2 regions of the Streptomyces sp. NPDC048650 genome follow, and region 2 is predicted to be linked to the other one. Evidence: riboswitches for the same ligand, from Rfam matches in the RefSeq annotation. Region 2 holds a riboswitch; the other holds the start of a gene.

Evidence for each region. Region 2 has a riboswitch for S-adenosylmethionine ahead of thrC (threonine synthase). Riboswitches for the same ligand answer to the same signal wherever they lie in the genome.
Region 1: another riboswitch for S-adenosylmethionine. It lies ahead of ACGFML_RS28425 (aminotransferase class V-fold PLP-dependent enzyme); the one in region 2 lies ahead of thrC (threonine synthase).

The regions. Positions count from the first base shown of each region.
Region 1 covers NZ_JBICVM010000011.1:256,499-264,173, forward strand. The annotation lists gene ACGFML_RS28420 (Lrp/AsnC family transcriptional regulator) at 1-207, shown strand, start outside; gene ACGFML_RS28425 (aminotransferase class V-fold PLP-dependent enzyme) at 722-2,092, opposite strand; SAM riboswitch class IV at 2,261-2,378, opposite strand; gene trpD (anthranilate phosphoribosyltransferase) at 2,470-3,534, opposite strand; gene ACGFML_RS28435 (cytochrome bc complex cytochrome b subunit) at 3,674-5,311, opposite strand; gene ACGFML_RS28440 (Rieske 2Fe-2S domain-containing protein) at 5,308-6,369, opposite strand; gene ACGFML_RS28445 (c-type cytochrome) at 6,366-7,175, opposite strand; gene ACGFML_RS28450 (heme-copper oxidase subunit III) at 7,261-7,675, opposite strand, start outside.
Region 2 covers NZ_JBICVM010000001.1:151,441-159,115, forward strand. The annotation lists gene ACGFML_RS00795 (trehalose-6-phosphate synthase) at 7-1,494, opposite strand; gene ACGFML_RS00800 (glucosyl-3-phosphoglycerate synthase) at 1,556-2,518, opposite strand; SAM riboswitch class I at 2,690-2,848, shown strand; gene thrC (threonine synthase) at 2,866-4,152, shown strand; gene ACGFML_RS00810 (MoaD/ThiS family protein) at 4,207-4,485, shown strand; gene ACGFML_RS00815 (cold-shock protein) at 4,965-5,168, shown strand; gene groL (chaperonin GroEL) at 5,536-7,161, shown strand; gene ACGFML_RS00825 (tetratricopeptide repeat protein) at 7,355-7,675, opposite strand, start outside.

The DNA of each region.
Region 1 (7,675 bases), on a different contig from region 2:
GAAGGTGTCAGCGAGGTCTACTCCGTCACCGGCGCGCACGATCTGATCGCCATGGTGCGGGTCGCCGCCCACGACGACCTCGCCGACGTCATCCCCGGCCGGATCAGCAAGGTGCCCGGCGTCGCCTCGACCGAGACGCACATCGCCTTCCGCACCTACTCCCATCACGACCTCGAAGCGGCCTTCGCCATCGGCCTCGACGCCTAGTCGCTGCGCTTGGCCTGGGCCCCACGTTGTCGGCCGTCCCGCCGCGGGGGCTCGTCGCCGTTGCTCCCCCACTGCCTAAAGGGCGTGGGAGGTACCCCCACGCGGCGGGCGTGGGTTTGTAGGGTGCGGTGCCGGCCCTCCGGACTCCGTCCTGCGGTCCGTCCCCTCCCGTGAGTGGAAGGGGAAAAGACCGGTGGGGCCGACGCCTCGTCTTCGGCTTCTCTCTGATCTGCCCACAGGCAGCACCTGACCACCGACATGCATTCCCACCGGTCTCCCTCCCACCCCCAACGGAGAGGGGCCGGACCGCAGGACGGAGTCCGGAGGGCCGGTCCCGCAGCCGAACAGCCCCGCGCAGCGGCCACAGCCCGCCGCAGGCGCAACGGCGACAAACCACCACGGCCGGACGGACAACAAGGGGCCCAAGCAAAGCGCAGCGAACGGGCCGCAGGCGCCACGGCGACAAACCCCTACGGCGGGAAAGCCAAAAACGTGGGGCCCAAGCCAACCGGCGTCACCGCAGTGGCACGCAACGGCCTTCCTCGGTGCGGTAGTTCCACCGTGCGCCGTCCGTCACCAGCTCCTTGACCGCCCGAACGAACCGCTCCACGTGCTCGTCGGGGGTACCCGCCCCGAAGCTGACCCGGATGGCGTTCAGCGACCGCTCGCCGGGCGCCGCCTCCGGAGCGCCGCACTCCCCCGGCTCCTGCGGCTCGCTGCCCAGCAGTGTCCGTACGAGCGGGTGCGCGCAGAACAGGCCGTCGCGGACGCCGATCCCGTACTCCGCCGACAGTGCGGCCGCGAAGTGCGAGCTGTTCCAGCCCTCGACGACGAAGGAGAGCACGCCCACCCGCGGGGCGTCGTCGCCGAACAGGGACAGGACGTTGACCTCGGGAACCTCCGCCAGGCCCGCGCGGAGCCGGGCGATCAGCGCCTGCTCGCGGGCGACCAGTCCCTCGAATCCGGCCTCGGTCAGCGCCTGGCAGGCAGAAGCGATGGAGTAGGCACCGATGACGTTCGGCGAACCGGCCTCGTGGCGGGCCGCGGTGGTGTGCCACTCCACGTCCACCCCGCCGTCCGTACGCCGCGAGACCTTCCGGCTGGCACCGCCGCCCGCCAGATACGGCTCCGCGTCCTGCAGCCAGTCCGCCCGGCCCGCCAGCACCCCGGCACCGAACGGCGCGTACAGCTTGTGCCCGGAGAAGGCGATCCAGTCGACGTCCAGCTCCTCGATGTCGACGGGGTGGTGCGGGGCGAGCTGCGCCGCGTCCAGCACGATCCGGGCGCCGTGCGCATGCGCGGCCGCCGCCAACTCCCGCACCGGCCACAGCTCACCGGTCACGTTCGAGGCACCGGTGACGCACACCAGCGCGGGACCGTACGGTTCGCGCTCGGCCAGCGCCTGCTCCAGGGTGTCCACCGCCTGCTGCGGCGTGCGCGGCGCGTTGAGGTACGTCACGGCGGCATCCGCGCGCTGCTCCCACGGGAGCAGCGAGGCATGGTGCTCGGTCTCGAAGACGAACACCCGGGTGTGCTGCGGCAGCGCGGCCGCGAGGAGGTTGAGCGAGTCGGTGGTGGAGCGGGTGAAGACCACCTGGTCGTCGGCGCGGCAGCCGAGGAAGTCGGCGATGGTCCTGCGGCTGTTCTCGAAGAGGTCGGTGGAGAGCTGCGAGAGGTATCCGGCGCCGCGGTGGACGCTGCCGTAGTACGGGGCGTAGGCGGCCACGTCGTCCCAGACCCGCTGCAGGGCCGGGGCGCTGGCGGCGTAGTCCAGTGCGGCGTAGTCGACCTCGCCGCCGGTCACCAGCGGGACGAGGACATCCCGTCCCAGAACCGGCAGCGGGGCACAAACGGAACGGTCGGCGGCAACGGCGGAGACAGACATGGTGAACTCCCGTGAGAGGCAGGCGAATTACTGCGGCCGGGTGCGCGGAAGGGCACGGCGACGGCCGCAGTGAAGAGACAAAGGGGGTGCGGGAATGGGGCCGACGGCCCTATCGCATTCGCTGCATCACGGAAGGTGCTCCCTCGAGGACCAGGATCCCTGGCGAGGGATCCGCGCTTGCCGTAGACCTCGCTGCCTACGGCCTGGTCATCACCCGGGGCACCCCGCCACGGACGGAGGGTTGCCGGACAGCGGGCCGGGGCCTATGTCGCTGTCACTCGTGACCTGCGCAGAATCATGCCATACGGCCGGTGCGGCGCAAGGCCCGGTCCGTATGACGGACCGAGCCCTGCGTCACACCCTGCGTCACCGCACGCTCAGGCGTTGCTGGCCGCGACCCAGCGCTCCAGCACCCGCTTCGCCTCGCCGGAGTCGATGGCCGCGGCGGCCTTGTCGATGCCGGCCCGGATCTGCTCCGTCAGCGACGCGTCGGACGGCTCCAGGGCGACCAGCGCCGCCGCGGCGTTCAGCAGCACCGCTTCGCGCACCGGCCCGCGCTCGCCGTCCAGCAGCCGGCGCGCCACGTCCGCGTTGTAGGACGCGTCCGCGCCGCGCAGGGCCTCCACCGGCACCAGCTCGATGCCGACGTCCCGCGGGTCGAAGGGCTCCTCCCGCACCGCGCCGTCCCGCACGATCCACACCCGGGAGGTCGCGGTGGTGGTCAGCTCGTCGAGCCCGTCGTCCCCCCGGAACACCAGCGCCGACGAGCCGCGCTCGGCCAGCACCCCCGCCAGGATCGGCGCCATCCGCGCGTCCGCGACGCCGGTGGCCTGGGCTTTGACCTTGGCCGGGTTGGTGAGCGGGCCCAGCACGTTGAAGGTCGTACGGATGCCGAGCTGGCCGCGGGCGTTGGCGACATGGCGCAGCGAGGGATGGAACTTCACCGCGGCGCAGAAGGTGATGCCGGCTTCCTCTGCGACCTCGGTGACCCGCTTCGGGGTGAGATCGAGGTTGACGCCGAGCTTCTCCAGGACGTCCGAGGCGCCGCTGGCCGAGGAGGCCGCGCGGTTGCCGTGCTTGACGACCTTGGCGCCGGTGCCGGCCACCACGATCGAGGACATCGTGGAGATGTTGACGGTCTTGGCTCCGTCGCCGCCGGTGCCGACGATGTCCACGCTGGGACCGGGCACCTTGATCAGCCGGGCGTGTGCGTACATCGTCCGGACCAGTCCGGAGATCTCGGCGACGGTCTCGCCCTTGGCCCGCAGCGCCACCGCGAACCCGGCGATCTGGGCGTCGCCCGCCTCGCCCCGCATGATCTTGTCCATCACCCAGGCGGTGTCGTCGGCGGTGAGGTCGTGGCCGTCCAACAGGTCGTTGAGGATGCCCGGCCAGGTGTGAGCCGCCACGCTGTCGCCGCCAACCGGGGTCACAACGTTCATGGTCCACGCTCCTGGTCTTCTCTACTGCCTGTGACCTCACCCTATCGAGCCCCGGGCACGCCGGAGGGCCCCGTCCGGATGGAGAAACGGGGCCCTCTGGGTGGCGTACTGCAGGCGGCGCGCCGGCGCGCCTCGGGGATCAGTGGTGGCCGTGGCCGCTGGTGATCTCCTTGTACTCCTCGACGGTGGGCTTGGCGATGACGTTGTCCTCGCCGTAGAAGGACTTCGAGAGCTTGGCGCGCAGCTTCTGCGCGCGCGTGAGCTTGCGCTCGACGCCGTTCTCGTCGACCTCCGGGCCCAGCTCCAGGGGGGCGGGCTGCTCGTGCTGGGTGAGCACGTGGAGCTGCTCCTGGTCGAGCGGCTCGTGGACCTCGACGAACTCACCGTGCGGCAGGCGCTTGATGATGCCCGACTCGCGGCCGTGCAGCACCTTGTCCCGGTCACGCCGCTGCAGACCCATGCAGATCCGCTTGGTGGCGATGAAGGACAGCACCGGAAGGACGAAGAATCCGATCCGGACGAACCAGGTGAGCGAGTTGAGCGACAGGTGGAAGTGGGTCGCCCACAGGTCGTTGCCGCCACCGATCAGCATCACGAAGTACGCGACGAGCCAGGCCACACCGAAGCCGGTGCGGGTCGGGACGTTGCGCGGGCGGTCCAGGATGTGGTGCTCGCGCTTGTCGCCCTTGACCCAGGACTCGACGAACGGGTAGACGGCGATGGCGACCAGGACCAGCGGGAAGATCACGATCGGGATCAGCACACCGAAGTTGACGGTGTGGCCCCAGAAGTTCCACTCCCAGCCCGGCATGACACGCACCAGGCCCTCGGCGAAGCCCATGTACCAGTCGGGCTGGGCGCCGGTGGACACCTGGTCCGGACGGTAGGGGCCGATGGCCCACACCGGGTTGATGCTGGCGACCGCGGCGATCACCGAGATCACACCGAAGACCAGGAAGAAGAAGCCTCCGGCCTTCGCCATGTAGACCGGCAGCAGCGGCATGCCCACGACGTTGTTGTTGGTCTTGCCGGCACCCGGGAACTGCGTGTGCTTGTGGTAGAAGACCAGGATCAGGTGCGCCACCAGCAGGCCGAGCATGATGCCCGGCAGCAGCAGGACGTGCACCGTGAAGAACCGCGCGATGATGTCGTGCCCGGGGAACTCGCCGCCGAAGATGAACATCTGCAGGTACGAACCGACCAGCGGCATCGCCAGGATGACGCCCTCGATGAACCGCACGCCGGTGCCGGAGAGCAGGTCGTCGGGGAGCGAGTAGCCGGTGAAGCCGGTGAACATGCCGAGCACGAACAGCAGGAAGCCGAACAGCCAGTTGACCTCGCGCGGCTTGCGGAAGGCGCCGGTGAAGAACACCCGCATCATGTGGACCATCATCGCGGCCAGGAAGACCAGCGCGGCCCAGTGGTGGATCTGGCGGATGAGCAGGCCGCCCCGGACGTCGAAGCTGATGTCCAGCGTCGACTCGAAGGCCTGCGTCATCCGGATCCCCTGCATGGGCACATAGGAACCGTGATAGGTCACCTCGGCCATGCTGGGGTGGAAGAACAGCGTCAGATAGACACCGGTCAGGATGATGATGATGAAGCTGTAGAGCGCGACCTCGCCCAACATGAAGGACCAGTGGTCCGGGAAGATCTTGCGCATGTTGGACTTGGCGAGGCTGTAGATGCCCAGCCGGCCGTCCGCCCAGTCGGCGATCCGCTCGCCCCGCGGCGCTTGGCCGCGGCGCGCGGTGGTCGCGCTTGTCTCGTTACTCATCCGCGCTCCCAGAAGCTCGGGCCGACGGGCTCCTCGAAGCCGTTTGCGGCCTCCAGGAAGCCGTCCTTCTCCGTGATGTGCAGCTGCGGCAGGGCGTGTCCTGCGGGGCCGAAGATCACCCGACCACCGTCAGAGAGGTCGAAGGTCGACTGGTGGCACGGGCAGAGCACGTGGTGCGTCTGCTGCTCGTACAGGCTGATCGGGCAACCGACATGGGTGCAGATCTTCGAGTAGGCCACGATGCCCTCGTGCGACCAGGACAGCTCGCGCTTGTCCTTGATGTTCTGCGGCTGGATCCGCACGAGCATCAGGGCGTCCTTGGCGATCTTCTCGTTGAAGTCCTCGCTGTCCTCCTCCAGGCCCTCGGGCTTGGCGAAGGTCAGGGAGCCGACCGCGATGTCCTCGGGGCGCAGCGGAAGGTTCGTCGACTGGTTGACCAGCCGGACGCCCTTCTTCCAGTTCGTCGTGCGCAGCTTGGTGCCGGGCAGCGGCCCGAGGTCGCGCAGCAGGACGACACCGGAGAGCGGCACCAGGGCCAGCGCGCCGAACATCGTGTTGCGGATCAGCTTGCGACGGCCGAACTGCGACTCCTTGGCACCCTGCGCGAAGTCCGCCAGAACCTTGGACTTGACCTCGGGGGCAGCCTCGATCGGGTGACGCTCGTCGGCGACCTCCTCGTCCGACATCAGCGTGCGGGCCCAGTGGACCGCGCCGGCGCCGATGCAGAAGAGTGCGACGCCGAGGGTGAGGCCCAGCGCGAAGTTCAGGGCGCTGATGTGCCCGATCGGCCAGATGTAGACGATCTTCTCGATCGGCACGGCCACGTAGCTGGCGATGAAGCCGACCGTGGCCACCATCGACACCAGGAACAGCAGCGCCACGGTGCGCTCGGAGCGCCGGGCGGCCTTCTCGTCGATGTCCTGGACGCGGTGCTCGTGCGCCGGCAGGCCGGGGTCAGCGAACGGGTTCTCCGCCCTCGCCACCGCACCCTCGTGCGCCGTCCCCCGCTCGGGGAGAGTCTCGTCTGGCACGTCTTCGTGTCGTTCCGTCTCACTCATGACTTCTTGGCCTTCGTAGTCCGGGCTGCGACCCAGATGGCGACCGCGATCAGCGCGCCCAGGCCGAAGATGTAGCCGAAGAGACCCTCACTGACCGGACCGAGACCGCCGAGGTCCAGGCCGCCGGGGCTCTCGGACTCATCGCCGTTGACGGCGCCGAGATACGCGATGATGTCCTTCTTGTTTTCCTTCGACAGCGAGCCGTCGCCGAAGGAGGGCATGTTCTGCGGGCCGGTTTCCATGGCCTCGTAGATGTGCTTCGGGTCCACGCCCTCGAGCGTCGGTGCGAACTTGCCGTTGGTGAGGGCGCCGCCCTTGCCGGTGAAGTTGTGGCACTGCGCGCAGTTCGTGCGGAACAGCTCGCCGCCCTTGCCGATGTCGGCACCGTCCGCGCTGTACTGCTGCTTGTCGGGCACGGTGGGACCGGCACCCAGCGACGCGACGTAGGCCGCGAGCTGGTCGATCTGGGCGTTGGTGTAGATGTTCCGCTTTTTCGGCACCTGGGCGCCGGGCTGCTGCGCGGGCATGCGGCCGGTACCGACCTGGAAGTCGACGGCTGCGGCGCCGACGCCGACCAGGCTGGGGCCGTCGGAGGTGCCCTGACCGCCGGTGCCGTGGCAGCTTGCGCAGCCCACGGCGAAGAGCTTTTTGCCCTCCTTGATGGCAAGGGACTGGGCGGTGTCATCGGCCTGAGCCTTGTCCGCCGGCGCGAACGCGGCGTACAGCCCCCCAGTGACCGCCAGCGCGAAGAGTAGGACGACGAGCGCCGCCAGCGGATGGCGCCGTCGTGCGGAGAGCTTTTTCACGGATTACCCCGGTGTCAGGATCTTCTGCGTCGATGCTTTGGCTATGTCTGAAATGCGTAACCGGTCCCGACCGGATGCGTACCGGTTACCGGATCAGGTAGATCGTGGCGAAGAGGCCGATCCAGACGACATCGACGAAGTGCCAGTAGTAGGACACGACGATGGCCGCGGTGGCCTGCGTGTGGGTGAACCTCTTGGCCGCGTACGTCCTGCCCAGGACCAGCAGGAAGGCGATGAGTCCGCCCGTCACATGCAGTCCGTGGAAGCCGGTGGTCAGGTAGAACACCGAGCCGTACGGGCCGGACGAGAGCGAGAGGCCCTCGTGCTTGACCAGTTCGGTGTACTCGAAGACCTGACCGCCGATGAAGATCGCACCCATGACGAAGGTGACCACGAACCAGGCCCGCAGCTTTTTGACATCGCCGCGCTCGGCGGCGAAAACGCCGAGCTGGCATGTCAGGGAGCTGAGCACCAGGATCGTGGTGTTGGTCGCGGAGAAC
Region 2 (7,675 bases):
CCCCGCTCAGGCCGTCAACGCGCGCAGCTGGTCCAGGAACCACCGGGCCGGCGGCAGCGCGGTGGCGGCCGCGGCCAGCCGGCCGCAGCGCGCGGCCCGCTCCGCGTCGTCCATCGACAGGGCCTCGTGCAGGGCCTCGGCCGTGGCGTTGATGTCGTACGGATTGACGCCGATCGCGTCCTCGCCCAACTCCTGGTGGGCGCCCGCCTCCCGGGAGAGCACCAGCGCACAGCCGCGCTCGGAGACCACCGGAATCTCCTTGGCGACCAGATTCATCCCGTCCCGGATCGGGTTGACGAGTGCCACGTCCGCGAGCCGGTAGGCGGCGAGAGAGCGGGCGAAGTCGTCCTTGACGTGCAGCACCACCGGCTGCCAACCCGCCGTGCCGTACTCGGAGTTGATCTCCTCGGCCAGCCGTCCGACCTGTGCGGTGTAGTCGCGGTAGACGGCCAGGTCCTGGCGCGAGGGATAGGCGAAGGCGATGTGCACCACCCGCTCGCGCCACTCGGGCCGGTCCGCGAGCAGCCGTCGGTAGGCGAGCAGACCGCGCACGATGTTCTTCGACAGCTCGGTGCGGTCCACCCGCACGATGGTCTTGCGGTCCGGACCGCCGATCTGCTCGCGCAGCGCCGCGAGCCGCTCCTCGACATCCGGACGGTGCGCCCGCTCCCGCAGGAACTCCGCGTCGGCGCCGAGTCCGTACACCCCGATCCGGGTCGTGTGCGGCGCGGGCCCCGTCGACGTGAGGTACGGCGCCCCGTCGTCCGGCCGGTGCGCCTCGCAGTCCGCTCCCAGCGCCTGCTGACAGCAGCCCATGAACGCCCGCGCCCACCGCTCGGTCAGGAAATTGGCCCGGTCGGCACCGAGGATGCCCGCCGCCAGCTTGCGCTGGATGTCGTCCGGCAGCATCGCGAAGTACTCGGCGGGCGCCCACGGTGTGTGCGAGAAATGCGCGATCCGCAGGTCGGGGCGGAGATCGCGGAGCATCTTGGGCACCAGCGCGAGGTGGTAGTCCTGCACGAGAACGGCCGCCCCGGGCGCCGCGGCCTCCGCCAGCGCCTCGGCGAAGGCGGCGTTGTACGTCTCGTACGACGCCCACTGTGTGCGGAACTCCGTGTCGAACGCCGGCTCCAGCGGCGTCTGATACAGCATGTGATGGACGAACCACAGCACGGAGTTGGCGATTCCGTTGTAGGCGTCCGCATGGACTTCCGCCGGAATGTCCAGCATCCGGACCCGCTGCCCGCCGGTGTCCGCCGGATCCAGCGCGCCACCGCTCCGCCGCACGGCCTCGCGGTCACCCGCACCGAGCGCCGCGCACACCCACACCGCGTCCGTGTCCGGACCGATGGCCGACAGCCCGGAGACCAGGCCGCCGCCGCCGCGCTTGGCGGTCAGGGCGCCGTCCTCCCCCAGGGCATAGGAGACCGGACCGCGATTGGAGGCGACGAGGACCTCGGCACCCGGCTGGACCGCACTGCGCTCGGAAACCATGTCGCGACACTAACCCGCAGTGGATCCGCGCAAACGTACGGAAACCGGCCGGGTCCGCCGCTCAGGCCGCCCGCCGCTCCGCGTACTCCGGAATATCGGCCATCGGGGGGCGTTCCTCGGTGTCCACGTCCGACGTGCGCGGGACGAACCCGCGCTCCCCGCGGTCGAACTGGGTCAGCCGGGGGCGGACCAGGTGGCCGCGGGCGAGGCGGAGCTGGGCGGTGCGGTAGATGGCGGCCGCCATCCGGCCCAGGGCCTGGCCGTCCTGGTGGCGATGCTTGCGCACCCCCACGTCCACCTGGGCGAGACCGTCCAGGCCCACCGTGTGCAGGGCGTCGACCAGCAGGCCGAGCTCGACGCCGTAGCCGACCGGGAAGGGCAGGCGTTCCAGGAGGGAGCGGCGGGCCGCGTACTCGCCGCCCAGCGGCTGGACGAAGCCGGCCAGCTGGGGCCAGTGGAGGTTGAGCAGCGGCCGGGCGACCAGCTCCGTGACGCGACCGCCCTGGCCGGCGCCGGCCCCTTCGCCGCCCGCTTCCAGGGGGCGGTCGTACATCGCCTTGACGAAGTCGATGTCGGGGTCCGTCAGCAGCGGGCCGAGGATCCCGGAGACAAAGGTGGCCGAGAATTCCCGCAGGTCGGCGTCGATGAAGCAGATGATGTCGCCGGTGGTGGCGAGCAGGGAGCGCCACAGGACCTCGCCCTTGCCGGGGAGGGCGGGAAGCCGGGGCAGCACGCTGTCGCGGTGGACGACGCGGGCGCCCGCCGCCGCCGCGACCTCGGCCGTCCGGTCGGTGGACCCCGAGTCCAGCACCACCAGCTCGTCGACCAGCGGGACGGAGTCGGTCATCAGATCCCGGCGGATGGCTGTGACGATCGCGCCGACCGTCGCCTCCTCGTCAAGGGCGGGCAGCACTACGCTGACCGTGCGGCCGGTCTGGCGCTTCGCCTCCAGCAGTCGCCCCAGCGGACGGTCCGCCGCGGACCAGGAGCGGCTGCTGAGCCAGCGCTCCACCTCTTCCAGCACGTCTACGACTCCTCGGTGGCCGCCGGATCAGCGACCCGCTGTGATCCATCTCGCGGTTCGGACGACTATCTCAACCGTCAGTGCCTTCGGTTACAGTCTTGAACAACGCGGATGACCGTCGCATGCCGGGGTCACCGCCACAAACGCCTGGGTTTCGATCCAGCGCCATACCGCTCATCCAGAGGGGCAGAGGGATACGGCCCGTTGAAGCCCCGGCAACCCTCCAGCCGGTCTTGCCGCCAGGACGCTGACGTCCCGCGCGCGAGGCTCCCGGCTAGGGAAGGTGCCAAATCCGTCTCGTGACGAGATGCGTCGCGAGGAAGATGAGGAGAAAGGGCCTCGCCTCCATGGCTGTGCAAGTCACCGAAACCGCCGTAAACGCCTCCACCGTCGCTCTGGGACCGGCCGTCGGGCTCTCCTGCCGCGAGTGCGGGCAGCGTTTCGATCTCGGCCCGATCTTCGCGTGCCAGGAATGTTTCGGGCCGATCGAAGTGGCGTACGAACTGCCGAGCGGCGACCCCGAGGCGCTGAGGAAGCGGATCGAGGCCGGTCCGAACAACATCTGGCGCTACGCCCCGCTGCTGCCCGTCCCCGCCGACGTCGCCGACAAGCCGAACCTCAACCCCGGCTTCACCAAGCTGGTCAAGGCCGACCGGCTCGCCGCCGAGCTGGGCGTCACCGGCGGCCTGTACGTCAAGGACGACTCCGGCAACCCGACGCACTCCTTCAAGGACCGGGTCGTGGCGATCGCCGTCGAGGCCGCCCGCGCCTTCGGCTTCACCACGCTCTCCTGCTCCTCCACCGGCAACCTCGCGGGCGCCGTCGGCGCCGCGGCCCGCCGCGCCGGATTCAAGTCCTGCGTCTTCATCCCGCACGACCTGGAGGCCGGCAAGGTCGTCATGGCCGCGGTCTACGGCGGCGACCTGGTCGGCATCGAGGGCAACTACGACGACGTCAACCGCTTCTGCTCCGAGCTCATCGGCGACCCGCTCGGCGAGGGCTGGGGCTTTGTGAACGTCAACCTGCGCCCCTACTACGGCGAGGGTTCCAAGACGCTGTCGTACGAGATCTGCGAGCAGCTGGGTTGGCAGCTGCCGGACCAGATCGTGATCCCGGTGGCCTCGGGCTCGCAGCTCACGAAGATCGACAAGGGGCTCAAGGAGCTGATCGCCCTCGGCCTGGTCGAGGACAAGCCGTACAAGATCTTCGGCGCCCAGGCGGAGGGCTGCTCGCCGGTCTCCACCGCCTTCAAGGCCGGGCACGACGTCGTCCGCCCGCAGAAGCCGAACACCATCGCCAAGTCGCTGGCCATCGGCAACCCGGCCGACGGGCCGTATGTGCTGGACATCGCGCGCCGTACGGGCGGTGCGGTGGAGGATGTCAACGACGAGCAGGTCGTCGACGCCATCAAGCTGCTGGCACGGACGGAAGGGATCTTCGCGGAGACCGCGGGTGGCGTGACCGTCGGCGTCACCAAGAAGCTCATCGAGGACGGCCTGCTCGACCCGGCCCTGACCACCGTCGTCCTCAACACGGGTGACGGCCTCAAGACCCTGGACGCCGTCGCCACCGGGCCCACGGCCACCATCCGGCCCGACCTGGACGCGTTCCGCGCCGCCGGCCTGGCCGGCTGAGCCCCGGTCCGTACCTTCGAACCCGTATCCCGCAGTCGCTGGAAGGCAGAACCCATGAGCGTCAAGGTCCGCATCCCCACCATCCTCCGCACGTACACCGAGGGCCAGGCCGAGGTCGCCGCCGAGGGCGCGACCCTCGCCGAGGTGATCTCCGACCTGGAGAAGAACCACACCGGCATCGCGGCCCGTGTGCTGGACGACGCGGGCAAGCTGCGCCGGTTCGTGAACGTCTACGTCAACGACGACGACGTCCGCTTCGAGCAGGGCCTGGAGACGCCCACTCCGGAGGGCGCGGGCATCTCCATCATTCCCGCGGTGGCCGGCGGTTGCTGAACGGCTGACCACCGGGCGCTGTTTTGCGCCATATCTCGTCGTGCATGACTGGAATTGCCCCATCCGCCCAAAAGCGGATGGGGCAATTCCATGTTGCGAAAGGCGATACCATTGGCGTGATCGCCGCCGTACGAGCCCTCGTACAACCCCCGTACGACCCTCGTACCGCTCTGCGCGCGTGCCCAACGCATATGTGATCGCCCCGAGTTGTGCCCAAACTGTGTGCAGCAATTGTCGGATACGCGAACTATGCCCGGCCCGACTTGCCCCGCCGTAATGGGACTTCGCCGCATAATTACCGGTTCTCCAGCGCCAGAATTCTCGTCCGATTGACCTGTTGCGCTGGGCATCTGTGCAGATACATTCAGCGGCGGTCGACGCGTTCCGGCGCACACCCCACAAGCCTTTCGCGGGGTGAGGTCTGACCCGGGTCCGCGGAGTGCGGTCCTGCGCAAGGGCCAGTAATAGGGGAGTTAGGCATGGCTCAGGGCACCGTCAAGTGGTTCAACGCGGAGAAGGGGTACGGCTTCATCGCGGTCGACGGTGGTGCGGATGTATTCGTCCACTACAGCGCGATTCAGATGGACGGCTACCGCACCCTTGAGGAAGGTCAGCGGGTCGAGTTCGAGATCTCGCAGGGCCAGAAGGGGCCGCAGGCGGACATGGTCCGGGTGGCCGGCTGAGGCGCCGACCGACTGCAGCGTCGTGAAGGTCCGCACCCCTGAAGGGGTGCGGACCTTCTGACGTGCCGGGCCCCGTCCCCGCCCGGGCGGGCCACCCCGTGGAGGCTCCTGCCGGAGCCGCTTGCGCCCGCCCGTCGCCCGACCACCGCCCCGGAGGGAGGCTCCTGCCGGAGCCGCTTGCACTCTCGGGGGTCGAGTGCTAATCATTGGCGTTAGCACTCTCCGGTTGAGAGTGATAACCAAGGATCGGGTCGGCGAGGTCCGCGGGCCGGGTGGGGCAAGGAACCACACGGCAAGCAGACCGTCCGTCGCGGGCGCCAGCGCGGTCCGGAGCAATCCACCCCGATGTCCGGGAGGACCACTTCACATGGCCAAGATCATCGCGTTCGACGAGGAGGCACGGCGCGGTCTCGAGCGCGGGATGAACCAGCTCGCCGACGCCGTCAAGGTCACCCTCGGCCCCAAGGGCCGCAACGTCGTCCTCGAGAAGAAGTGGGGCGCCCCCACGATCACCAACGATGGTGTGTCCATCGCCAAGGAGATCGAGCTCGAGGACCCGTACGAGAAGATCGGCGCCGAGCTGGTCAAGGAGGTCGCGAAGAAGACGGACGACGTCGCCGGTGACGGCACGACGACCGCGACCGTCCTGGCCCAGGCTCTGGTCCGCGAGGGCCTGCGCAACGTCGCCGCGGGTGCCAACCCGATGGCGCTGAAGCGCGGCATCGAGCGCGCCGTCGAGGCTGTCTCCGCCGCCCTGCTGGAGCAGGCGAAGGACGTGGAGACCAAGGAGCAGATCGCCTCCACCGCCTCCATCTCCGCCGCCGACACCCAGATCGGCGAGCTCATCGCCGAGGCGATGGACAAGGTCGGCAAGGAAGGCGTCATCACCGTCGAGGAGTCCCAGACCTTCGGTCTGGAGCTGGAGCTCACCGAGGGTATGCGCTTCGACAAGGGCTACATCTCGGCGTACTTCGCCACCGACATGGAGCGTATGGAGGCGTCGCTCGACGACCCGTACATCCTGATCGTCAACTCGAAGATCGGCAACGTGAAGGACCTCCTTCCGCTGCTCGAGAAGGTCATGCAGTCCGGCAAGCCGCTGCTGATCATCGCCGAGGACGTCGAGGGCGAGGCCCTGTCGACCCTGGTCGTCAACAAGATCCGTGGCACCTTCAAGTCCGTTGCCGTCAAGGCCCCGGGCTTCGGTGACCGCCGCAAGGCCATGCTCGGCGACATCGCCATCCTCACCGGTGGCACCGTTGTCTCCGAGGAGGTCGGCCTCAAGCTCGAGAACGCCGGTCTCGACCTGCTCGGCCGCGCCCGCAAGGTCGTCATCACCAAGGACGAGACGACGATCGTCGACGGCTCCGGTGACAGCGACCAGGTCCAGGGCCGCGTCAACCAGATCCGCGCCGAGATCGAGAACTCGGACAGCGACTACGACCGCGAGAAGCTGCAGGAGCGCCTGGCGAAGCTCGCCGGCGGTGTTGCGGTCATCAAGGCCGGTGCCGCGACCGAGGTCGAGCTCAAGGAGCGCAAGCACCGCATCGAGGACGCCGTTCGCAACGCGAAGGCGGCCGTCGAGGAGGGCATCGTCGCCGGTGGTGGCGTGGCCCTGCTGCAGGCCTCCGCGGTGTTCGAGAAGCTGGAGCTCGAGGGTGACGAGGCGACCGGCGCCAACGCCGTGAAGCTCGCCCTGGAGGCCCCGCTCAAGCAGATCGCCGTCAACGGTGGTCTCGAGGGTGGCGTCGTCGTGGAGAAGGTGCGCAACCTGGCCGTCGGCCACGGTCTGAACGCCGCCACCGGCGAGTACGTCGACATGATCGCCGAGGGCATCCTCGACCCGGCGAAGGTGACCCGCTCTGCGCTGCAGAACGCCGCCTCCATCGCCGCGCTGTTCCTCACCACCGAGGCCGTCATCGCCGACAAGCCGGAGAAGGCGGGCGCTGCCCCGGCCGGCGGCGGCATGCCGGGCGGTGACATGGACTTCTGATCCTTCGGATCAGACTGCCGGTCCTCCCGGATCGCAGGTCCACACGTTCGTCGGGGCGGCACCCTTCTCCCAAGGGTGCCGCCCCGGCGGCGTTTCGGGGCGGGGTCCGCCGGGGCGGCCTGTGCCCCGAGGTGAGTCCGCTCATCGGCGTCGTTGGGGCGTCCCCGGGTGCGTCCGCCCGTCGGTCACGCGCTCAGCCGGCGTCCCCCCGGGCTCCCGAGGCGTCGGCGCCGGCGCCCTTCACCATCGCCGCGGACGCCGCGAGGTTCTTCCTGACCCGGTCCTCGCCCGCCTGGTCCCCGACCTCCTGGAACTCCCGCAACGCCGCGCGGTAGGTCTCCGCGGCCGCGTCCACCCGGCCGGTCTGGATGAGGGCGCCGGCGAGGTTGTTGAGGGTGCGGGCCCGGCCGTGCCGGTTTCCGGACGTGGCGAATTCGGCGACGGCCTTTTCGTATACGGCTACGGATTCCTCCGCCAGGCCCGCCGCCATCAAAGCGCTGCCGAGATTGGACAG